DNA from 4 places in the Pectobacterium wasabiae CFBP 3304 genome. Region 3 is predicted to be linked to each of the others. Evidence: predicted binding sites of a transcription regulator. Region 3 holds the regulator's gene; each other region holds the start of a gene.
The links. The regulator CRP, encoded in region 3, controls carbon source genes, mostly activating them, when cyclic AMP is high. The targets are predictions, from matches to a motif close to ATGTGANNNNNNTCACAT.

Region 1 (5,922 bases), 800 kb from region 3:
ATGGCAGACCTACCGTGGATCGCTGAATCCATCGCACTGCGTAACGTCTACACCGATCCCCTGAACGTGTTGCAGGCAGAACTGCTGCATCGTTCACGTCGACAGGAACAACCGGACGCCGATCTGGAACTGGCGTTGATGGTCACCATCGCGGGTGTCGCAGCGGGTATGCGTAATACGGGTTAATCACCCCGGCAGTAAAAGCTATACAGAAGCAAAAATAAAGGCCGGTCAGTTGACCGGCCTAAAACACATACCCTACGCCAAATACTTATCCTGCAAATAATTCCTCGCACGATTATCCAGCCCATATTCCACTTCAAGCCAGCTATCGATCGAACCATGTCGTTCATAGATCGCCTGCAACGCCGTCACGATGAACTCTTCCTGCACGGAGAGCACATAAGAGAACTGCCCTAGCGCTTTCTCATTCAGCGTTTCCGATAAATGCGCCAGCAACTGCTGACGGAATGGCGTCAGCGTGGTATCTGTGAGCAGGTAATCTTCCATCACGGTCTGTTCATCGGCTCCCAATGCAAACATCACCAGTGCCGAACCGATACCTGTGCGATCTTTCCCCACCGCGCAGTGCTGTACCAGCCCGCCCTCATCTGGCCGTAATAGTAGCGACACCAGTTGCTTATAGGCGGAATTATTGAAGGGCAAACGGCGGTAGAGTTCTAACATAAACGCGCGGGAATCAAATGCCGCCAGTACATCGGACCCCAACGAATCCAGGTTGGCCGTCACCTCGTGGCGTAATGGATTGGCCGGATAAGCGTGATAATTGGCCCCAGTCCACAGTACATCGGGTTTCTGCGCAATTTCATCGGTATCTCGATAGTCCACCACGTGAGAAATCGGCACACCAGCAAGGTGTTCACAATCCGCCGGACTCAGCAGATCCAGCGAACCGGAGCGAAAAAGTTTACCGTGTCGGATAAGCCGCCCGTCAGCAGCCCGGTTACCACCTAAATCACGGAAGTTGATCCCGCCGTCCAGCGGTAATAAAGAGGGATGAAGCAACGTTGATTCGGTCATACATCTCCTTGCGAGGTTGAAAGGCGAGCAAGGCAACCGTATTACACACACAGAGCGCGTCGCAGGTTAACCCAATAAACCAGAACAAGTTATTAAGATAAAGGCTGGCCTCTGCGATGACCAGCCCAAAATAACATCAACTTTTGTGTTTATTCAGCCGCTAACAAACGGCGTGTCGCATCCAACAGCACCTTGATCACATTCGTCTCGGCCAGCTTCATGGTGGCAACATCAGGAATTTCCTGTTGGGTACGATTCACGATAATCCCAGCGATCATACCGGCTTTTAGCCCCTGACTGGCACACATAGTCAGCAGCGTGGCGGATTCCATTTCATAGTTCAGCACCCCCATGCTCTGCCACTCTTCCATCGATCCACGGAAGCGACGCACCACACGTCCAGAGAACGTGTCATAGCGTTCCTGGCCGGGATAGAACGTATCGGAAGACGCCGTAATGCCCACGTGCAACGCGATACCTGACGCCTTCGCCGCATCCACCAGCGCCGTGGTACAGCCGAAATCAGCGACGGCGGGGAATTCCATTGGTGCGAAGTGCAGACTCGCGCCATCAAGACGAACAGCGGCGGTAGTGACCAGAACATCACCGACATTGATACCGGGTTGAATCGCCCCCGTTGTACCGACGCGCAGGAAAGTGCGGATGCCGAGCTGCGCCAGCTCTTCTACCGCGATTGACGTTGACGGCCCACCGATACCGGTCGAGCAGACAATGATTGCCTTACCGTCCAGCTCTGCACGCCAGGAGGTAAATTCACGGTGTGATGCCAGATGTACCGGGTTATCCATCAGGCGAGCAATTTTTTCGACACGTTCAGGATCGCCGGGCACGATAGCCAGCGTCGCGCCCTGTAAATCGTTCTTGACCAGACCAAGATGGAACACATCAGATGTAGACATAACTGCCTCCCGGGCAATCAATTGGGTATTCAGAGAAATCGCGCCGAATGCCTCATCGAACCCGCTTGTCGCAGTCTGTAAGCATCCGTCTAATAAAAGACTTTAGCGCATCATTACGTCTTTTTGAGTGACGCCAGTCACCTATAAAAAAGAAACAATAGTCAACATACATAAAAAACGTGACATAAATCACTTTTTATTGGGTAAGGAATTCATTTTTGCCGATTAATTGTCTTCTAGTGTAGATTCTTTAATCATTGATAGTATTTATCATGACATCCCTCTTTCACATGAAACCCGGCAGACCGATAACAGGAGAGCGCGTAATGAAGACTGATGAACAGACGACCTTCAAACATCTTCCTCAAGGGTTATCCCCGGCGGTAAAACCGCAGGGCTTCTCCATCATTACCACGGATTCTGTCGGTATCGTTGCCAGTGAAACCACCATCCCTTCTCAGGGTGAGCAGCTACCCGCCTATATCGCCAAGCCAACGAACCATGATGGACCACTCCCTATCGTTCTGGTGGTGCAGGAAATTTTCGGCGTTCATCAACACATTCAGGATGTTTGTCGCAGGCTGGCTAAACAGGGCTATATGGCCATCGCCCCAGAGCTGTATTTCCGTCAGGGCGACCCCAGCCAATATAACGACATTCAACAAATCCTGACTGAGCTGGTGCATAAGGTTCCCGATTCACAGGTGCTGTCCGATCTCGATCACAGCGCCAACTGGGCGATTAAGCAGGGCGGCGATGCCAGCAAGCTAGCAATAACGGGGTTCTGTTGGGGCGGACGCATCACCTGGCTCTACGCCGCGCACAATCCACAACTCAAAGCGGCCGTAGCCTGGTACGGCAAATTCACCGGTGAGAAAACGCTGAATAGCCCCAAACATCCGGTCGATATTGCAACGGAATTGGAAGCGCCCGTGTTGGGATTATACGGAGCGAAAGACGAGAGTATTCCGCTGGAAAAAGTGGATATCATGCGACAGGCGCTACGCGCTGCGAACGCGACGGCAGAAATCATCGTCTACCCCGATGCCGGGCATGCTTTTCATGCCGATTATCGCCCTAGCTATCATGAAGAATCCGCACGCGACGGCTGGCAACGGATGCTGGCATGGTTCCAGAAAAACGGTGTAGCGTAGCACCATCACACGTATGTTCTTACCTACGATCTAAAACGCCACCGAACAACGGCGGCGTTTGTGTTTCAGCGTTTTACACCAGCAACCTTAGAACGTCGTCCAGTCACCATTGTTGCCTTGATCTTTCGCAGGCGTCACGGGTGCTAAAGACAGCGTTGGGGTTCGTGTTGGGGTCGATGCATAAGAAGCGGCTTTGCCATTGCCATACGGCAGCAGTTTAAACGCGCTCACCGCTTCCGCCAGAACGGAAGCCTGTGCTTGCAGGGAAAGTGCCGCAGAGGCAGATTCTTCAACCAGAGCCGCATTCTGCTGAGTCGTGGTATCAATTTGTCCCACCGCCAGATTCATCTGGTTAATCCCGTCGCTCTGTTCACGACTGGCCTGTGAGATTTCGCTGATGATCTCATTCACATCCCGAACATAGCCGGTTAATCCGCCCATGGTTTCTTCAGCAGTATCCACCAGCGACATACCTTCCTGAATTTTGTTCACAGAATCGTCGATCAAGTCCTTAATCTCACGCGCGGCCGTCGCACTGCGCTGTGCCAGAGAACGTACTTCGCCTGCCACCACCGCAAAGCCACGTCCTTGCTCACCCGCACGCGCCGCTTCAACCGCCGCGTTCAGTGCCAGAATATTGGTCTGGAAGGCAATGCCGTCGATCACACCAATAATCTCGGCCATACGTTGGGATGAATCACGAATACCGCGCATTTTCTGCGTCACGGACACCATGACATCACCGCTTTGTTTGGCGGCACCAGAGGCTTTATTCGCAATGTCTGTCGCCTGTTGGGTGTTTTCCGCCGTATTTTTAATGGTGGAGGTCAGTTGTTCCATCGAGGCCGCCGTTTCTTCCAGTGAGCTGGCCTGCTCTTCAGTGCGCGATGACAGATCCTGATTACCTGCGGCAATCTGTGAAGCCGCCGTCGAGATCGTTTCCGCTCCGTCACGTACCTGTCCGACAATCGTGCTCAGGCTGGTGTTCATGTGATCCAACGATTGCAGCAGCAATCCCGTTTCATCTTTGCTGGTAACAGTGATGCGTGAGGTCAGGTCGCCCTGCGCTACTCTGTCTGCTACTTGCAAAGCCTGCTGTATCGGCCGGGTTACGCTGCGCGTGATCGACCAGGCAATCAATGCCCCAAATACGGCACCTAACGCCAGAATGAGCAGCAGAATAATACGTGTCTCGCTGTATACCTCAGCCATGGCTTCAATAGAGGTGTCCATCGCATCATCCTGGTAGTTCACTAATTGCTTCACCGCATCACGGTATTGGCGTTGAACCACGTTCAGGTTGTTGTTGAACTCCTCGATCGCCGCTTCCCTATTGCCCGCGACTACTTCGCTAATGATTTTATCGCCAGACTTCAGAAACTCAGTACGAATCGCGCGAATCGCACGTAGCTGGGTGACCGAACGTTCTTCAACAGTTTGACTTTCTAGCTTGTCCAGTAGACGACCAATTTCCTGACGGAATTCATTCACGCGAGTCACGTTTGTCTGGATCTGTTCCTCACCCGAAACCAGCATCAGCCGCTGATACGCCACCAGAATACTCGTGACATTGTCGATGAGATTATTAGCATCCATCGTTTGTGGATAGACGTCTTTGACAATGCCTCTGGCACCGTCCTGAAAGCCGGATAACTTAGACAGGGAAAAAATACTTACGGCAAACAACATCAGAATCAGGATGGAAAATCCAGCCCCCAATCGATAACCAATACGCCAGTTTGCTAAATTCATGTCTCACTCCTTTTAGGTAATGCATAGCAAGGTCAGTTGCGCACATGTCGCAGCGTGATAGACCACAGGGCGGAGAATGGCTGGCTGTCCGAAGGAAAAAGCGGTTTCCTTCTGATATACCAGAGATACCTTGAGGCAGGCATTTTTACGCACGTTCTCAGCATGAGAGGCGCGATCGAAAATCAAATAGTTTTCCTCAGGTGTTGAGGTGCAAAAGTGGCAATAAATCTAACAGTGGTACAAATACGGTTGATAAGACCGCGGAGACGTTATCGAGGTGAAATGATGACCTTCCCTCTCCGTATTCGTGCATCCATAGCCGTTCCTGTGTTATTCGTTTTATCGGCAACTTGTTTCTGAACTTTACAAATTGATCGTTTAAATCATTCAAAAACAGACAATAAATAGATTGTAACTATCAAAAATTAAGTTTCGATCGGAAAAATCACAGGTTAATTCAACAATAATTAACAAAAATAACGCCTCAACCACATCAAATGATAGTCAGACATATTTGATATTAAAAATAAATAGATGGAATATTTCTTAAAAAAGGACAACAAACTGAATAAGCAGGGGAAAAAAACGTATTTACTCTATATACCCTAAATAATTCGAGTTTCAGGACAAAAACGGCAAGGCGTTTTTGAGCAGCGCTTGCGCTGACCCCGAAGGGGTGAGGCCATAAGGCCGAATAACGCGGCAAGGGAAGGACAAATTCGTCGGGAACGAATTTGACCAGCCAACGGCTGGCATCCGGTGAGAGACAGGATGTCTCTCATTTCATCCCGATGAGCTTACTCGGGTAAGTGATTCGGGTGAGTGACAAATCTGCCAAAGGCAGATTTGAACGCTGCTGGCAGCGGCCCCAACGGGGCGAGGTGCACGTAAGTGTACCGAGTAGCGCAGCCAACGCACATGCAACTTGAAGTATGACGGGTATCGCGAGATAACGGAATCAGGGAGGCCATTACCCCCCTGATGAAGCAGACGTCGCGATGCAACGCGGGCAAATTATGGCGGTAAATTTACTCTTTATTTGCCAGCGCCAGCAT
Region 2 (5,922 bases), 580 kb from region 3:
TGACCAGCGTAGCGATAAATGCCTGCACTTTGCCTTTGGAAACGATGACACCCGTGCCGGCGCCAATCAGCGCGCCCAGTGCCAGTGCACCAAATACTGCCACCAGCGCATTCACTTCAAGCCCAACGATGGAAGCCGCGACAGCACCGGTGAGTGCCAACAGTGAACCCACCGATAAGTCGATTCCCGAGGTCAGAATCACCAGCGTCATACCGACGGCCATAATGGCGTTAACCGATGTCTGCTGGAGAATATTGAACAGGTTATTCAGGGTGAAAAAGTTAGGGCTCATGGCAGAAACAACCGCAATCAGGATCAGGAGCGCGATCAGCGATTTCTGCTCCAGTAACCACTCTTTGCTGAACCAGCGTTTTGCCGCGATAGATTGAGAACTCATGTCTGACTTACTCCTGCTTTGCGCCGTATTGCTTACCAACGGCCGCAGCCATCAGTACTTCCTGGGTTGCTTGCTCAATCGAGAAATCACCGCTCAAGCGCCCCTCATGCATCACAATGATGCGATCGCTCATTCCCAAGACTTCAGGCATTTCGGATGACACCAATATGATGCTCAGCCCTTCTTCTTTGAATTGATTGATTAACTGATAAATTTCTTTCTTCGCCCCCACATCGACGCCACGCGTCGGCTCATCAAGGATCAGGACATTGGGGCGCGTCATCAGGCCACGGGCAATCGCCACTTTTTGCTGATTACCACCGGAAAGCAGGCCGATAGGCTGCGTCATAGAAGGCGTTTTAACGTTGAACAGGCGAATAAAGTCAGCGACCGCCAACTGTTCTTCAGCATGTTTGAGACGACCGCCAGCATGGCTGAAATAGCGCAGTGCGGTTAACGACATATTTTCCTTTACCGACATGCCCAGCACCAGACCATCTCGCTTGCGATCTTCAGAGATATAAACGATGCCGTTGGCCAAACCATCCTGCGGTTTACGGGTCACTACGTCTCGACCATCCAGCGTCACATTGCCGCCAGTACGCGGCAGCGCGCCGTAGATAATTTTCATAAGTTCAGTACGGCCCGCGCCCATCAACCCTGCGACACCCAGGATTTCACCTTTCCGTACCGTAAAGCTGACGCTGTCTACACCAGGCCCAGACAGGTTCTGCACCTTAAGGCGAACCTCTCCCGGCGCTTTATTCGAACGTGGGTACTGATCTTCCAGCTTGCGGCCCACCATCATTTCAATCAGCGTATCTTCCTGTAAGTCGCTTACCGGACGCTCGCCGATAAACTGACCATCGCGGAAAACGGTAATGTCATCGCAGATTTCGAAGATTTCTTTCAAACGGTGGGAAATATAAACGATGCCGCATCCCTGAGATTGCAGCTCTTTGATCACACTGAATAACGACGCAGTTTCGGTGTCGGTCAGGGCATCGGTCGGTTCATCCATGATGATGACTTTCGATTCAAAGCTCAGAACCTTGGCAATTTCCACCATTTGCTGATCGCCAATCGATAAATCCCCCACCATACGGCGACTGTCGTAGCGCAAATTAAGGCGTTTCAGCAGCTTATCGGCTTCCGCATACATCTTGTTCCAATCAATACGACCGAAGCGATTGGTAAATTCACGACCGAGGAAGATATTCTCGGCAATCGTAAGCTGGGGAATCAGGTTAAGTTCCTGATGGATAATACCGATACCTGCTTCCTGAGACGCTTTCGGTCCATTGAAATCCACCTCTTGCCCTAGAAAATGGATGCTGCCGGCATCTTTACGATAGATCCCGGTCAGGACTTTCATCATGGTGGACTTGCCCGCACCGTTCTCGCCCACCAGCGCCATCACTTTTCCTGGATAGACATTGAGTGCCGCACCGGAAAGCGCTTTAACGCCGGGAAAAGATTTCATGATGCCTTGCAGTTGCAGTAAAGGTTGCATTGATGCCTCAGAACGTTACGCCAGCACAAAGGATGACATTGGCATACGGGGAGCACTCTCCGCTGCGAATGATGGCCCGGCTTTTGCCGCTTTGGGTTTTAAATTCTTCATGGCTGACATAGTGCAATGCAATTGAGTTTCCCTGATGTTGTTCAAGTTGCTTCAATTGATCGAGTAATGCGTCATGGACCGCGGGGTTCTTTTCAATCATCTCTTCCGCCAGAATAGCGGCCTCGACCTGCATTTCACTGGTGACAATATTAACCACCTGCAAAAACGTCGGCACATTGTGCGTCAGCGCCAGATCGATACGAGTCGTCGTTTCTGGAATTGGTAAACCAGCATCACCAATAACAAGGCTATCGGTGTGCCCCAGTCGAGCAATCACGGAAGAAATATCTGAATTCAATAGTGCTGCTTTTTTCATCTCTCACCCCACCAGCGAAACGTTTCGCTGATAATATTCTAGAAAAAGAAGAGAGAAAGGCAACGAAGAAATAAAAAAAATGTGATCACCATCGAAACGTTTCGCTAACAAAAAATAAAGACAACATGATGTGGTTACTGACTCTAGATGATTCAAGTTTCAGGAAGATGGCAAAGAAAGGCGTCTTGGTGAGCTTGATCACGTCGATTACTTGGGTGAATCAATATAGCCAACGTGAAAAATGACAGGTATAGATGATTGATAAATAGGGAAATGGCGGACAACAGCCCACCACTTGAGAATTGAAGATAACGGATTAGAGTTTACGGATCTGCTTCACATCCAGTTCGACAGAGTTGAAGTCTTTATCCAACTCCCCCTGGATTTCCACTTTATCCGTGGGCGAAACCATCTGGCCATTCCAACGCTTGTGATCGATTTCAACTTCTATCGTGCCCGTCGCATCGCGGAACAGGTAGTTCTCATCACCGATCCGTTTTTCAATATTACCGCTCAGCGTAACCCAACTATCATCACGCAGATCTTTAGCCTTAGCTACCGTCGTGAGGGAATTCTGTGGATCGATAAATCCCCCTTTATGTGTGCCAACCGCCGGCGTTTCTGGGTTGACGAAACCACCGCCGCTTTGTGCAGCAAATACGGGTGCAGAAACCAGAGCGGTAATAGCGAATAACGCAGCGACTTTTTTCATCGTATTCCTTCCTTATTTTGCCTGTTTTTTCAAAGTTAACTGTTTCGCAGTCAACCTGCGGGAGTAATCGGTCTTCGGGAAGGATTAAAACAAACCGTTCTTAACAGAATCTTAAGGAGTCATCCTTTACATTTTTATTTTTTTATATTGCTGAAATCGCCCGGTTTCAGCGATTTGTCCTGTACACATCACCCCACGATTTCGTATAAAACCGGGAAAGGCGTAAATGCGACAGCGGTACATTCCCTGCGAGGCGGCCATGAGAATATTGTTAGTCGAAGACGATCGCCTGATCGGTGATGGTCTAAAAGCTGGGTTGACCAAACTGGGCTTTACTATTGACTGGTTTACGGAAGGTAAAGCGGGTGCCACCGCATTGAAGGCCGCCCCTTATGACGCCGTGGTGCTCGATCTCAGCCTGCCGGGTATGGATGGGATGGATATTCTGCGCCAGTGGCGTCAGGCTGGACATGACGAACCGGTGCTGATTCTGACCGCCCGCGATGCACTGGAACAACGCGTGGAAGGATTGCAGCAGGGGGCCGATGATTATTTATGTAAACCCTTTGCGCTGACAGAAGTTGCTGCTCGCCTACAGGCACTAATTCGCCGCCGTCATGGTCAGCTCCAACCTGCATTAATACACGGCGCGGTTTCCCTTGAACCGGGCTCGCGGATCGCCACGCTTAACGGTGAACCGTTGATACTAAAATCACGCGAGCTGGCTCTGCTGGAACTGTTTTTACTCAATCCAAACCGCGTGCTCACACGTGCGCAGTTGGAAGAAAAGCTCTACGGCTGGGACGATGACGTCTCCAGCAATGCTGTCGAAGTGCATATCCACCACCTGCGCAAAAAGCTAGGCAGTGCGTTTATCCGTACCGTGCATGGCATTGGCTATATTCTGGGGGACGCACCATGAGCCGACTCAGCCTGCGTTTACGTCTGATTGTAGGTTTTGCGCTGCTGACAGTAATGTGCTGGAGTGCCGCCAGTCTGCTTGCGTGGTCTCAAACACGCCATAACATCAATGAACTATTTGATACCCAGCAAATGCTGTTTGCCAAGCGTCTGGCCACCATGAATCCCGATGAATTGCGGATCCAGTCAGCTTCTCTACCTAAAACCAAAAATCTGGTACATAAAAACCGAGGCAAGCAGGATGATGATGCGCTGGCCTTCGCCATTTTTACCCGCGACGGGAAAATGGTGTTGAACGATGGAGAGAACGGCAAAGATTTCATTTTTGACTATAAACATAACGGCTTCACCGACGGCAAACTGCGCGATGACAACGACGCGTGGCGTATCGTCTGGCTGACGACGCAGGATGATCGTTACGTGATTGCGGTGGGTCAGGAATGGGAATACCGTCAGGATATGACGCTGGATATTGTAAAAACCAACCTGATGCCCTGGCTGTTCACCCTGCCAATCATGCTGGCACTGCTTTTCTGGCTGGTGACACGTGAGCTCTCACCGCTAAAACGCATTACTGCCGAACTTCAGCAGCGATCACCCGACGACAGCACACCGCTGGCGACACAGCGCATTCCACAGGAAGTCCGCCCGCTGGTCAACGCGTTGAACCTCCTGTTTTCCCGTATCAGTGATATGTTGATTCGCGAGCGCCGCTTTACCTCCGATGCCGCTCACGAACTGCGTAGCCCGCTGGCGGCGCTGAAAGTTCAAACCGAAGTCGCACAGTTAGCGCATGACGATGAGGCCATGCGTCGCCATGCATTAATGAATCTGGATAAAGGCATCGATCGCGCTACCCGACTGGTGGATCAGCTCTTGACGCTGTCGCGACTGGATGCAGAATCACATCCCGAAGGGATGCAGCCCGTTCAGTTCAATGAACTGCTGCAACAAGCAGCGATCGCGCAGTACCACATCGCACAAACCGCAGGTATCGAACTAACACTGGACTTACCGGATACCCCCGTTATCCGGCAGGGCCATCCACTGCTGCTGACTCTGCTGGTACGCAATCTGCTGGATAATGCTATTCGCTACAGCCATGAAGGGGGAACGGTAAATCTGACGCTGACGGAACGTGGATTTAAGGTAGCCGATAGCGGACCGGGCATCAGCGATGAAGCGTTGGCAAGAATCGGCGAGCGTTTTTATCGCCCACCAGGGCAGGAAAAATCCGGCAGCGGTCTGGGGATTTCCATCGTGAACAACATCGCTACTCTGCATCACATGCAGGTTACATTCACCAACCAGCCCGAAGGCGGGCTGATCGTGTCGGTGAGTTGGTAAATCTCTATCGTTAACATAACGGCAGCAACTCGCTGCGTGTTATTAGGGAAACACGGGGATGAGGTTCCCGCAGGGACGCCTCGCCCCGTGGTCGACCGTATATCTCGATATCATCCCAACATAACTTCCTATATTGGATAACTTAAATCTCGACCTGTATCCCCAGCTCAATCAGCCTGTTCGGCGGTATTTCAAACTGATCTGCCGCCCGTAGCGCATTACGGCTAAGCATCATAAACAGCTTACCGCGCAAGCGCAGATACCACGGTCGTTCACCGATAATCAGCGATTCATTGGACATAAAGAAAGACGTTTCCATCATTTGGCAGGTTAATCCTTCCTGCCAACAGCGCTGAAAGACCTCTTCTACATCCGGTGTTTCACGCCAACCATAGCTGGCGATCACCCGCCAGAACGTTGGCGAAAGCTGTTCAACCGTCACGCGGCGGGCATTCAGCACATAAGGAGCATCCTCCGTTCGCATGGTCAACAGCACCACGCGCTCGTGCAGGATCTTGTTGTGTTTGAGATTATGCAGTAGCGCGAACGGGATCACGCGAGTCGCACGTGAGAAATACACCGCCGTACCAGGAACCCGCGTCGGT
Region 3 (5,922 bases):
ATATCGATTTCTCCGGTGGCATCGCCGTCACGGCGCTCGGTCACTGCCACCCGGCGCTAGTTAATGCCCTACATCAACAGGGCGAAAAACTGTGGCATACCAGCAATATTTTCACTAATGAACCTGCGCTACGCCTCGCCAGTAAGCTGATCGATGCCACTTTTGCCGATCGTGTGTTCTTTGTTAACTCTGGTGCAGAGGCTAACGAAGCCGCATTTAAGCTGGCGCGTCACTATGCGGTTAAACGCCATAGCCCGTATAAAACCAAGATCATCGCCTTCTACAATGCATTTCATGGCCGGACGCTGTTCACCGTTTCGGTTGGCGGACAGCCTAAATATGCCGATGGCTTCGGGCCTAAACCTGCGGATATCGTGCACGTTCCGTTCAACGATCTTGCTGCTGTTAAAGCGGTGATGGACGATCACACCTGCGCGGTCGTGCTGGAACCAATTCAGGGTGAAGGCGGCATTACCCCGGCTACGCCTGAATTTTTGCAGGGCGTTCGTGACTTGTGCGATCAACATAAAGCGCTGCTAGTGTTTGATGAAGTACAGAGTGGGATGGGGCGTACCGGTAAATTATTCAGCTATATGCACTATGGCATTACGCCAGATATCCTCACTACCGCGAAAGCGCTGGGTGGTGGTTTCCCGATTAGCGCGATGCTGACGACGGAAGAGATTGCATCAGCCATGACGGTTGGGGTACACGGAACGACCTATGGTGGCAATCCGCTAGCTTGTGCGGTCGCTGAAGCCGCGCTGGATATCATCAATACGCCAGAAGTGCTGTCGGGCGTAGCGGATCGTCACGATCGCTTTGTTAGTGAACTGGAGAGAATCAACCAGCAGTACAGCGTATTTGATCAGGTACGTGGTATGGGGCTGCTGTTGGGTGCAGAGCTGAAACCGCAGTGGCATGGTCGTGCGGGCGAATTTCTGGCTGCCGCAACGGCACAGGGGCTTATGGTGTTGATGGCGGGGCCGAACGTCATTCGTTTTGTGCCGTCTTTGATCATTGATGAAGATGATATTGTGCAGGGGATGGCGAAATTCGCCAAAGCGGTCGCTCAAGTGGTTGATACCGCGAACTGAGTTCACGATATTTTGTGATAAACCGTTTTGTACGCATTGTGCGATAAAAAAAGCGTGAGGCCGAGGCTTCACGCTTTTTTATTGGTAGGGTAGTACTGCGACAGGGATTTAGCGAGTGCCGTAAACGACGATCGTTTTACCGTGTGCAGAGATCAGATTCTGGTCTTCTAACATTTTCAGAATGCGGCCCACGGTTTCACGCGAGCAGCCAACGATTTGCCCAATTTCCTGACGGGTAATTTTAATTTGCATGCCATCTGGATGTGTCATGGCATCAGGTTGTTTGGCCAGGTTGAGTAATGTTTGGGCGATACGGCCAGTCACATCAAGGAAGGCGAGGTTGCCGACTTTTTCTGAGGTTACCTGAAGTCTGTTTGCCATTTGCGCAGACAGGCGCATGAGGATGTCCGGGTTAACCTGAATGAGCTGGCGGAATTTTTTGTATGAAATTTCAGCCACTTCACAGGCGGTTTTTGCCCGAACCCAAGCACTGCGCTCCTGACCTTCTTCAAACAGGCCGAGCTCACCAATAAAATCGCCCTGATTGAGGTAGGAAAGAATCATTTCCTTGCCTTCTTCATCTTTGATTAGCACTGCGACAGAGCCTTTCACGATGTAGTAAAGCGTTTCTGCTTTTTCACCTTGGTGAATCAGCGTGCTCTTCGATGGATACTTGTGGATATGACAATGGGAAAGGAACCATTCGAGAGTTGGGTCTGTCTGCGGTTTGCCGAGAACCATTCGCTATCATCCTCTGTTGTAATTCACTGCGCAAATTACAGGGGTCAGAGTTCCCTGTACGGCGTGTTTAACTGCTAAAAAAATAAAATTCAGTCTAGGCAGAATGACGTCAGGGAATATACTGGAACCACTGTACCCTTGATTTTCCGGCTGCTACCTTGCCGCACCGTAAACGTGGCTGGGTATGTCTGGCTACGTCATCATCTTCTTCGTTTCTGGGTTTGTCCAGAAAAGGTCTATTCTATTTTTGTTTTAACACAGCTTTAATGATGTGTCTTGTGTTGTCTCGCTTCAGCATGACAAAGCTCTGATTAACGCTGGTTTTTGTACAGTAACGATATAAATTTTCAAAAAATTTTTAGTGGAGAGGCATCATGCAGGCTCGGGTAAAATGGGTTGAAGGCTTAACGTTTTTGGGCGAATCGGCATCAGGACATCAGATATTGATGGATGGTAATTCTGGCGATAAAGCGCCCAGTCCGATGGAAATGGTGTTGATGTCCGTAGGAGGATGCAGCGCGATTGATGTGGTATCGATTCTGCAAAAGGGCCGTAATGATGTGGCGGATTGTGAGGTGAAATTGACGTCGGAACGCCGCTCTGAAGCGCCGCGTTTATTTACCCATATCAATCTGCATTTTATTGTGACGGGGAAAGGATTGACCGATAAAGTCGTCGAGCGGGCGGTTGCCCTGTCAGCGGAAAAATACTGCTCTGTGGCATTGATGCTGGGCAAAGCCGTTGAGGTGACGCACAGCCACGAAATTAGAGTGCTGGCATAATCTTTTTCTTGAGGCACTAATGCTGATCACTTAAGCCCGCTATTAGGGGAAACACAGAGGAGGTTCCCGCAGGAGGCCTCACCCCTGTGGCCGGCTCGTGTATCTCGATGCTTAAACGATCGGCATTATTCTCTTGGCTCGTGTTACCGTGCCCAGCTTTGCTCATTCGATGGCTTTCCCTTCTATCAGTCGCTGCACCAGCGGTGCCATGATGAGCTCCATCGCCAGCCCCATTTTCCCGCCGGGAACGACCAACGTGTTGATGTGGGAGATAAACGAACCCTGCAGCATAGCGAGCAGATAGGGATAATCTATATTATCCAACCCCTGAAAGTGAATGACGACGAAGCTTTCGTCCAGTGACGGAATCGACTTGGCGGCAAACGGGTTAGAGGTGTCCACGGTAGGCACGCGCTGGAAGTTGATATGGGTGCGAGAGAACTGCGGCGTGATGTAGGTGATGTAGTCTTCCATGGAGCGGACAACGGAATCCATCACCGCTTCACGTGAATGGCCACGTTCATTGACGTCACGAATCAGCTTTTGAATCCACTCCAGGTTGACGATTGGCACCACGCCGACGAGCAAATCCACATGCTGTGCCACGTCATTTTGTTCGGTGACTACGCCGCCGTGCAGCCCTTCATAGAACAGGATATCGGTGGGTTCCGGCATCGGTTCCCACGGTGTGAATGTTCCGGGAACCTGATTATAGGGGATCGCTTCATCGTAGGTATGCAGGTATTTCCGCGTCTGGCCGCGCCCATGCAGGCCATATTCGATAAACGATTGTTCCAGCAGGCTGAAATCATTCGCTTCCGGGCCGAAATAGCTGATGTGTCGCCCTAAATCACGCGCTTTGCGGATTGCCATGTCCATTTCCGGGCGGGTATAGCGGTGAAAGCTGTCGCCTTCCAACTGGGCTGCGCGTAGATCAAACTGCTGGAAAATCTTACGAAAGGCCAGACTGGTTGTCGTGGTACCTGCTCCGCTGGAGCCGGTAACCGCAATAATCGGATGCTGATGTGACATAAGGCGCGTGACTCCATGATCGCGATGCCACATAGGCTGAAGCCTGCGTGCATCCTCAAAAAAGACGTAATGGTTCCCATTGTTAGCATGTTTGGCGCGCTCTTTCACGCCTTTCGCCATGATCAATAAGGGGCATGCCCTCCTGCATTGAGCTGGCCGCGTGGCATAATATTGAGAGTTTCATGTAACTCAGACCACACCAAAACTACGTCGCCCGATTGGAGTTGGCTGCGGATATCTTCCACTTTCTGTGCCAACGAGCGCTCCTGTTCGCCGTAGTCAGTGCCTTCGCGCAGCACGAACGATTCGATGATGTTATCCAGCGTTTCTGGATCGAGCTGTTGCCAGGGAATAATCACGCTATGTTTCCTGAGTAAAAAGGGTTCCTGAAGAAGAATCGGTGGCGTGGTCCAAAAATGGGCTAAGCCAGTTGGGAATGCGCTGTTCCAGCCACATTTCCGGTTTCAATAACGTACCACTTACGAAGCCGACGTGCCCACCATGTTCCGTTAGCTGATACTCAATATTAGACGGTAACTGCGACAGATCGGGAATCACCTCCGGCGTCATGAAAGGATCGTCTTTTGCGTGGATGATCAGCAGCGGTTTGCGTATTTTAGGCAATAGCGGCAGAGCACTACAGCGTCGATAGTAGTCAGCCGCATCGCGAAAGCCGTGGATACGTGAGGTAATGACGTCATCAAACTCGCGTAACTGACGGATTCGCTTCAACTGCGGCAACTGAATCGGCAGCGTGTCTGGGTAGGCTGCCAGCTTGCGGCCGGCGTTTTGTTTCAACAGACGCAGCAGGTAGTGCTGATAGACGCGCGAGAAACCTTGTTCCATCCGACGGCTACAGGGCTCGAGCATTAAGGGGGCGGAAACGATGGCGGCGGCGGACAGGGAACAGGCTTCGCCCTGCTGACCGAGCAGGTAGGCCAGCATGTTGCCGCCGAGAGAAACGCCGATGGCGGCGGTAGGAGCCCCGCCCAGCGTCTCTTGCATCCAATGCAGAAAATAGCTGGCATCGCTGGTTTCACCGGAGTGATAAATACGCTTCATCCGGTTGGGCTTACCGCTGCACCCGCGAAAATGCATGATGACGGCCAGCCAGCCACGCTGTTTGCAGGCATGCAGCAGGCCGTGGGCATAGGGACTATGAAAACTGCCTTCCAATCCGTGAAACAGCACCACGCGCGGTTTATGCTTAGCCTGCTCGGGCGCTTCGCTCCACGCCAGATCGACAAAATCGCCGTCGGGTAATTCAAGCGGCTGCCAGACTGGCGAGAACTGCGCGTGACGCCGAATCAGGCGCGGTAATAGCGTTTGCAGATGCGGATTATGGGCACCGCTTAGCGGACGAAAATGGTCATGCATAAAGGATATGAAAATCTTGTTGTCGGCTCTTGTACGATCAATATCACACTGTTAGCTTCAATGCTGCCAGTTGGTACGACATTTGGGTCAGGAGCGCCCACAAATAATGGAACTGAGTTTATTTCTTTCGATGTTGGGTTTTCTGTGGGTAGCGGCTATCACGCCGGGGCCGAATAATATGCTGTTGACGACCTCGGGCGCGAATTTTGGCTTTATGCGTTCACTGTGGTTGATGGTCGGCATCATGCTGGGGATGCAGAGTATTTTGCTGCTGGTGGCATTCGGCGTCGGCGGTTTGATTCTGATTTACCCTTCGCTGCATTTTATCCTGAAAGTCCTCGGTAGTGCTTACCTGCTCTGGCTGGCGTGGAAAATCGCCACGGCGGCTTACGAACGGCTGGAAACGTCCGTTGCTCCGCCCCAGCCGATCCGGCTTTATCAAGGGTGGTTACTACAATTCCTGAACCCAAAAGCGTGGCTGATGGCGCTGGGCGCGGTTGCCAGTTTTAGTCTGGCGGGTGAAGGCTATAACCATTCGGTGATCGCGATAAGCATCGGCATTGTGCTGGTGAATTTGGTTTCCGGCGTCATCTGGCTCGGGTTTGGTACGATGATTGGGCGACTGCTGCGCAGTAAGAAAGCGTGGATTATCTTCAATGTGTCAATGGGGCTGCTGACCGCCGCCTGCGTGCTGTTGATTTGGCATTAGTGCTGGTTTGATAAAGTCGCGAGCGGTTTTTCGCTCGCGACGCCTTTCCGGTGAGAGAGACCAGATTCATTCGCTCTGCATCATCTGCTCTAACTGTTCCTGCGCATCCAGCCAGGACAGTTCTGTTTCTTCTAGCTCGATTTTTACTTTGGTTTGTTGTTGCAGGCAGTCAGTGAGTTCGGCC
Region 4 (5,922 bases), 140 kb from region 3:
TGCTGACGCGAGAAGCGCAGTTTGCCGCGTTTGCTACCGGAGAATTACTGGATTTCTGGCGTCAGCGCGAAGAGGGCGAATTCTCTGGCGTGGATGCTGTGCCAATCCGGTTTGTTCGTTTTACCGCGCCCCAGCATGACAAGATTGTTGTTGTCTTTTCAGGCCGTATCGAAAGCTATGTTAAATACAGCGAAGTGGCTTACGATCTTTTTCATCGCGGCTATGATGTGCTCATCATGGATCACCGTGGGCAAGGGCGATCTGGACGGATGTTGCAAGACCGCCACCGTGGACACGTGCTGCGCTTCAGTGATTATGTCGATGATGCCGAAACGCTGTGCCAGCAACACATTGACGTTAAGCGATATACCCGACGGTTTGCGTTAGCCCATTCCATGGGCGGTGCGATTCTGGCACAGCTTCTGGCTCGCCAACCCGCGACGTTTGATGCGGTGGCACTGTGTGCGCCGATGTTTGGTATTCATTTACCGCTTCCGCACTGTGTGGCTGGATGGATTGTCGATTGGGCGGAGCGTCGCCCGGCGATACGTGATTATTACGCGATCGGCACCGGACAGTGGCGCCCTTTGCCTTATCGGATGAATGTGCTGACGCACAGCCGTGAGCGCTACCAGCGCAGTATTCGCTTTTATGCGGATTCGCCGGATTTGCGCGTAGGTGGGCCGACTTACCATTGGGTGCGCGAGGCGCTACTGGTGGGAAAGCAGTTGCTGTCACAGGCTAGCGCCATCACCACGCCGCTTCTGCTATTGCAGGCGCAGGAAGATCGCGTGGTAGATAACCGTAGTCAGAATACGTTTTGTCAGGCACTGGCGCAGAACGGTAACGCCAATGTTGACGGCGTTTTACAGGTTATCTGCGGTGCGCGGCATGAAATTCTCTTTGAAACAGATCACCTCCGCGCTCAGGCATTTGCGCTGATTTTTTCGCACTTTGCGCGTTATCATTAATTTTTGCGGCGCGTGCCGCCACTACACCAGAAGTGAGATCTCATCGTTATGTACCATGTTGTTGCGTCCGATTTAGATGGCACACTGCTGTCACCTGACCATTCGCTGTCCCCGTATGCGAAAGAAACCCTCCGGCTGCTGACGGAGAAAGGGATTCACTTTGTGTTCGCTACCGGACGGCACCACATGGATGTCGCGCAGATCCGCGATAATCTCGGTATCAGCGCGTTTATGATTACCTCGAATGGCGCGCGTGTTCACAACTCGCAGGGCGAGCTGATTTTCAGCCACAATCTGGATCAGGACATTGCCCGCGACCTCTACAGTGTCGTACACACGAACCCCGATATGCTGACGCACGTTTACCGTGACGACGACTGGTTTATGAACCGTCCACGTGCTGAAGAAGAGCGTTTCTTCAAAGAGTCGATCTTTAAATACAAGCTGTTTGAACCCACACTGCTTGAGACCGATGGCATCAGCAAAGTGTTCTTTACCTGCGATTCTCACGAACAACTGTTGCCGTTGGAAGAAGCGATCAACGCGCGTTGGGGCGATCGGGTCAACGTGAGCTTTTCGACGCTCAGTTGTCTGGAAGTAATGGCGGGCGGCGTGTCTAAAGGCCATGCGCTAGAGCAGGTCGCGAAGATTATCGGCTTCTCGCTCAAAGAGTGCGTGGCGTTTGGCGATGGCATGAACGACTACGAAATGCTGTCGATGGCGGGTAAAGGTTGCGTCATGCAGAATGCGCATCAGCGCCTGAAGGATTTACTGCCAGATCGCGAAGTGATTGGTTCTAATGCAGACAGCGCGGTGCCGAATTACCTGCGAGACCTGTTTCTGAAGTAATCCATCGCCAAGGACGATCTCGACGTGCTGGGTGAGGCGGTGGGGTTGGATGATGCGCGGCGTAGCAAGTACGCCGCGCATAAAACACACGTCAAATGTTAGGCGCGGTTGGCTAGCTCTGCTTTATGCTTTTTCTCATTCAGCATAACAACAATCAGTAGAAGCACAGCCATAATGCTGCCGCCGATCATCACCATAAAGCCGCCGTCCCAACCGAAGAAGTCAACGGTATAGCCAACGATGGCGCTGGCGGCAACGGAGCCACCGAGGTAGCCGAACAGGCCAGTGAAGCCCGCTGCGGTACCGGCTGCTTTCTTCGGTGCCAGTTCCAGTGCGTGCAGACCAATCAGCATCACTGGGCCGTAAATCAGGAAGCCGATGACGATCATACACGCCATATCCACACCCGGATTACCGGCTGGGTTCATCCAGTAAACGATGGTGGCGATGGTGACAAGTACCATGAAGAACACGCCCGTTGCCCCACGGTTACCTTTGAACACTTTGTCGGACATCCAGCCGCACAGCAGCGTGCCTGGAATACCCGCATATTCGTACAGGAAGTAAGCCCAGGACGATTTATCCAGTGCGAAGTGTTTAACTTCTTTCAGGTAAGTCGGTGACCAGTCGAGGATGCCGTAACGCAGCAGGTAAACGAAGACGTTGGCGATAGCGATGTACCACAGCAGTTTGTTCGGGAAAACGTACTGCATGAAGATCTGCTTAGCTGTCAGTTCTTCTTCATCTTTTTCATTGTAATCAACCGGATAGTCGTTTTTGTACTCTTCAACTGACGGTAGACCACAGGATTGCGGGGTATCACGCATTAGGGCAAATGCGATGAGTGCAACCAGAATGGCGGCGAAGGCTGGCATGTAGAGTGCGGCTTTCCAGTCGTTAAACCAGGCCATACCCAGCAGGAACAGCAGAGGTGGAAGCCCGCCACCGACGTTATGCGCGCAGTTCCATACGGACACGATGCCGCCACGTTCTTTTTGTGACCACCAGTGAACCATGGTGCGTCCGCACGGTGGCCAGCCCATTCCCTGGAACCAGCCGCACAGGAACAGTAAGACGAACATGACTGCAATGCTGGAGGTTGCCCACGGTACGAAGCCCATGAATAGCATGACGGCAGCCGCCAGAATCAGACCGGCAGGTAGGAAAACCCGTGGGTTCGAACGGTCAGATACCGAACCCATGATGAATTTGGAAAAGCCGTAGGCGATGGAGATACCGGACAGCGCAAAGCCAAGGTCACCGCGCGAGAAGCCCTGTTCAATCAGATAAGGCATTGCCAGTGTGAAGTTTTTGCGTACCAGATAGTAGGCGGCGTAGCCAAAAAAGATCCCCATGAAAATCTGCCAGCGTAGGCGACGATAGAGGGGATCGACACGATCCTGCGACACGCGTGGCTGGTGGGCGGCGGGCCTAAAAATACTCAGCATAGATATCTCCAATGCGAAAAAAAACGATAGCTTTTTTGTTCTATTACGAACGTTATTGTAAGGGGATAGCGTGCAAATGAGTGTGATTCATGACGCTAATGTTACACTTTTATGAAACTGTGACGATTTTTGCGCTCATGTTAACAGAATCGGAAAATTCCACAGTGTGGTTTTAGTGATGTAAATCACACTTATTGTTTTTAAACTCTCATTTATTTTCGTTTAGTGTTCGTTTTTGCTCTTTATCAAACATTAACCCTCCTTTTTGTGTCCCAATAGCAACATACATACCCTCTATATCCTCCGCCTGGAGCGAGAACATGAAGCAAAATACTGGGAACTGGCGTGAAACTGACGTGGTTGTCATCGGCGGTGGTGCGACGGGGGCGGGTACGGCACGGGATTGTGCCCTGCGTGGGCTGCGCTGCCTGTTGCTTGAACGTTATGATATTGCGACCGGAGCGACCGGGCGTAATCACGGCTTATTACACAGCGGTGCCCGCTATGCGGTAACCGATGGTGAGTCTGCCCGCGAATGTATTGAAGAGAACCAGATCCTCCGGCGGATCGCCCGCCATTGCATTGAGCCAACCGACGGTCTGTTTATCACCTTGCCGGAAGACGATCTCGGCTGGCAGACGCAGTTCATTACCGCTTGCCAGCAGGCAGGGATTGGCGCGCAGGCAATAGACCCGCAGGAAGCGCTACGGCTGGAGCCTGCGGCAAATCCGACGTTGATTGGTGCGGTTCGCGTGCCGGATGGCTCTGTCGATCCTTTTCGCCTGACGGCGGCCAACATGATCGATGCCTGCGAGCATGGCGCGGAAGTTCTAACCTATCATGAGGTCATTGGGCTGATTCGTCAGGGCGATCGTATTACCGGCGTGCGCGTTTTCGACCATAAAAAAGGTGTAGAAACAGAAATATATGCGCAGGTGGTGGTCAACGCGGGTGGTATTTGGGGACAACACATTGCGGAATATGCCGATCTGCGCGTGCGCATGTTCCCGGCAAAAGGTGCGCTGCTGATTCTTGGGCACCGCATTAACAACATGGTGATCAACCGCTGTCGTAAACCGGCAGATGCCGACATTCTGGTGCCGGGCGATACCATTTCGCTGATTGGCACCACCTCAACCCACATCGACTACGATCAAATCGACAATATGCTGGTGACGCCTGCTGAAGTGGAAACGCTGATGCGGGAAGGCTCAATGTTGGCGCCGTCGCTGGCAAGCACGCGAATTCTACGTGCCTATGCGGGCGTTCGCCCGCTGGTTGCCAACGATAGCGATCCTAGCGGGCGTAGCGTGAGTCGCGGCATTGTGCTGCTTGACCATGCCAGCCGTGACGGGCTGGAGGGGTTTATTACTATCACCGGCGGCAAGCTGATGACCTATCGCCTGATGGCGGAATGGGTGACGGACGCTATCTGCAAAAAGCTGGGTCATAACGTCGCTTGCTCGACGGCACAGACGCCGCTGCCCGGTTCTGAATCGCTGGAGGAGGTGAAAACCGCCCCTCATGCTTTATCTGCTTATCCTGCGGCAAAACCGCTCTCTGCGCCGCTGCGCGGTTCGGCGATTTACCGCCACGGTGAACGCGCTGGAAGAATGCTGTCCGGTGAACGTCTGGATCGCAGCCTGGTGTGTGAATGTGAGGCCGTGACGGCGGGAGAAGTGCGCTACGCAGTGGAATCGTTGCAGGTGAATAACCTGATTGATTTGCGTCGGCGTACTCGTGTTGGTATGGGCACCTGTCAGGGTGAATTGTGCGCCTGCCGTGCGGCAGGTCTGCTATGCCGTCTGGGCACCGCGACGCCGGAACAGTCGCTCACGCAGCTCAGTCAATTTTTGAACGAACGCTGGAAAGGGATTCGCCCGATTGCGTGGGGCAATGCGCTGCGCGAAAGCGAGTTTACCAGTTGGATTTATCAGGGATTGTGCGGTCTGACGGCCAGCGACAGTCAGGAGGATCGTCATGCGCTATGATGTTGTGATTATCGGCGGCGGGCTGGCGGGGCTGACCTGCGGTATTCGGTTATCGGAGCAGGGAAAACGCTGCGCGATTGTCAGCGCTGGGCAGAATGCACTGCATTTTTCGTCCGGTGCACTGGATTTACTTTCCCATCTTCCTGACGGGCAGCCCGTTAACCAGCCGCTTGAGGCGCTGGATGCGCTGGCGCGTCAGGCTCCTCATCATCCTTATTCCCGTATGGGCGCGGCAGCGGTATCGGCCTTGCTACCACAGGTGGAAGCGTTGCTGGAGCGCAGCAATATCACCCTGTTGGGCGACCATCGGCACAATCACTGGCGTATGACGCCGTTAGGTAAATTTCGCGCATGCTGGCTGAGCCCGGTGGACGGCGTCACACGTGGCCTGCCGGATTCCCGTTTTGGCGACAACCCACTCATTGCCGGTATTGAAGGCTTTCTGGATTTTCAGTCTCGTATTGTGGCCGGTACGCTTCAGACGCAGGGGATCGCGGCACGCAGTGATGAACTCAAGCTGCCCGTGCTGGATCGGTTACGTCAAAACCCCAGCGAATTCCGTGCGGTAAATATCGCCCGTGTGCTTGATCGACCGGAAAATCGCGCGGCGCTGGTGGAAGAGTTATCGCTTCTGGCCCACGGTAACGACGCCATCATCATGCC

Region 1: udp (uridine phosphorylase) is a predicted target of CRP. The motif match lies at 2,139-2,156, and genes of this name have one in related genera.
Region 2: rbsD (D-ribose pyranase) is a predicted target of CRP. The motif match lies at 2,417-2,434, and genes of this name have one in related genera.
Region 4: glpT (glycerol-3-phosphate transporter) is a predicted target of CRP. The motif match lies at 3,442-3,459, and genes of this name have one in related genera.

Annotation. Positions count from the first base shown of each region.
Region 1 is NZ_CP015750.1:1,955,494-1,961,415, reverse strand. Features, by position in the region: gene ppc (phosphoenolpyruvate carboxylase) at 1-186, shown strand, start outside; gene A7983_RS08800 (tyrosine-protein phosphatase) at 259-1,041, opposite strand; gene udp (uridine phosphorylase) at 1,191-1,961, opposite strand; gene A7983_RS08790 (dienelactone hydrolase family protein) at 2,288-3,115, shown strand; gene A7983_RS08785 (methyl-accepting chemotaxis protein) at 3,203-4,867, opposite strand; gene A7983_RS08780 (methyl-accepting chemotaxis protein) at 5,896-5,922, opposite strand, start outside.
Region 2 is NZ_CP015750.1:1,741,670-1,747,591, reverse strand. Features, by position in the region: gene rbsC (ribose ABC transporter permease) at 1-397, opposite strand, end outside; gene rbsA (ribose ABC transporter ATP-binding protein RbsA) at 405-1,910, opposite strand; gene rbsD (D-ribose pyranase) at 1,918-2,337, opposite strand; gene A7983_RS07810 (YgiW/YdeI family stress tolerance OB fold protein) at 2,654-3,049, opposite strand; gene qseB (quorum sensing response regulator transcription factor QseB) at 3,309-3,971, shown strand; gene qseC (quorum sensing histidine kinase QseC) at 3,968-5,317, shown strand; gene kup (low affinity potassium transporter Kup) at 5,460-5,922, opposite strand, start outside.
Region 3 is NZ_CP015750.1:1,158,432-1,164,353, reverse strand. Features, by position in the region: gene argD (bifunctional acetylornithine/succinyldiaminopimelate transaminase) at 1-1,097, shown strand, start outside; gene crp (cAMP-activated global transcriptional regulator CRP) at 1,206-1,838, opposite strand; gene A7983_RS05275 (OsmC family protein) at 2,213-2,620, shown strand; gene A7983_RS05270 (phosphoribulokinase) at 2,783-3,652, opposite strand; gene A7983_RS05265 (YheU family protein) at 3,775-4,011, opposite strand; gene A7983_RS05260 (hydrolase) at 4,013-5,029, opposite strand; gene A7983_RS05255 (LysE family translocator) at 5,136-5,738, shown strand; gene A7983_RS05250 (ABC transporter ATP-binding protein) at 5,805-5,922, opposite strand, start outside.
Region 4 is NZ_CP015750.1:1,300,659-1,306,580, reverse strand. Features, by position in the region: gene pldB (lysophospholipase L2) at 1-971, shown strand, start outside; gene yigL (sugar/pyridoxal phosphate phosphatase YigL) at 1,020-1,820, shown strand; gene glpT (glycerol-3-phosphate transporter) at 1,919-3,268, opposite strand; gene glpA (anaerobic glycerol-3-phosphate dehydrogenase subunit A) at 3,589-5,259, shown strand; gene glpB (glycerol-3-phosphate dehydrogenase subunit GlpB) at 5,249-5,922, shown strand, end outside.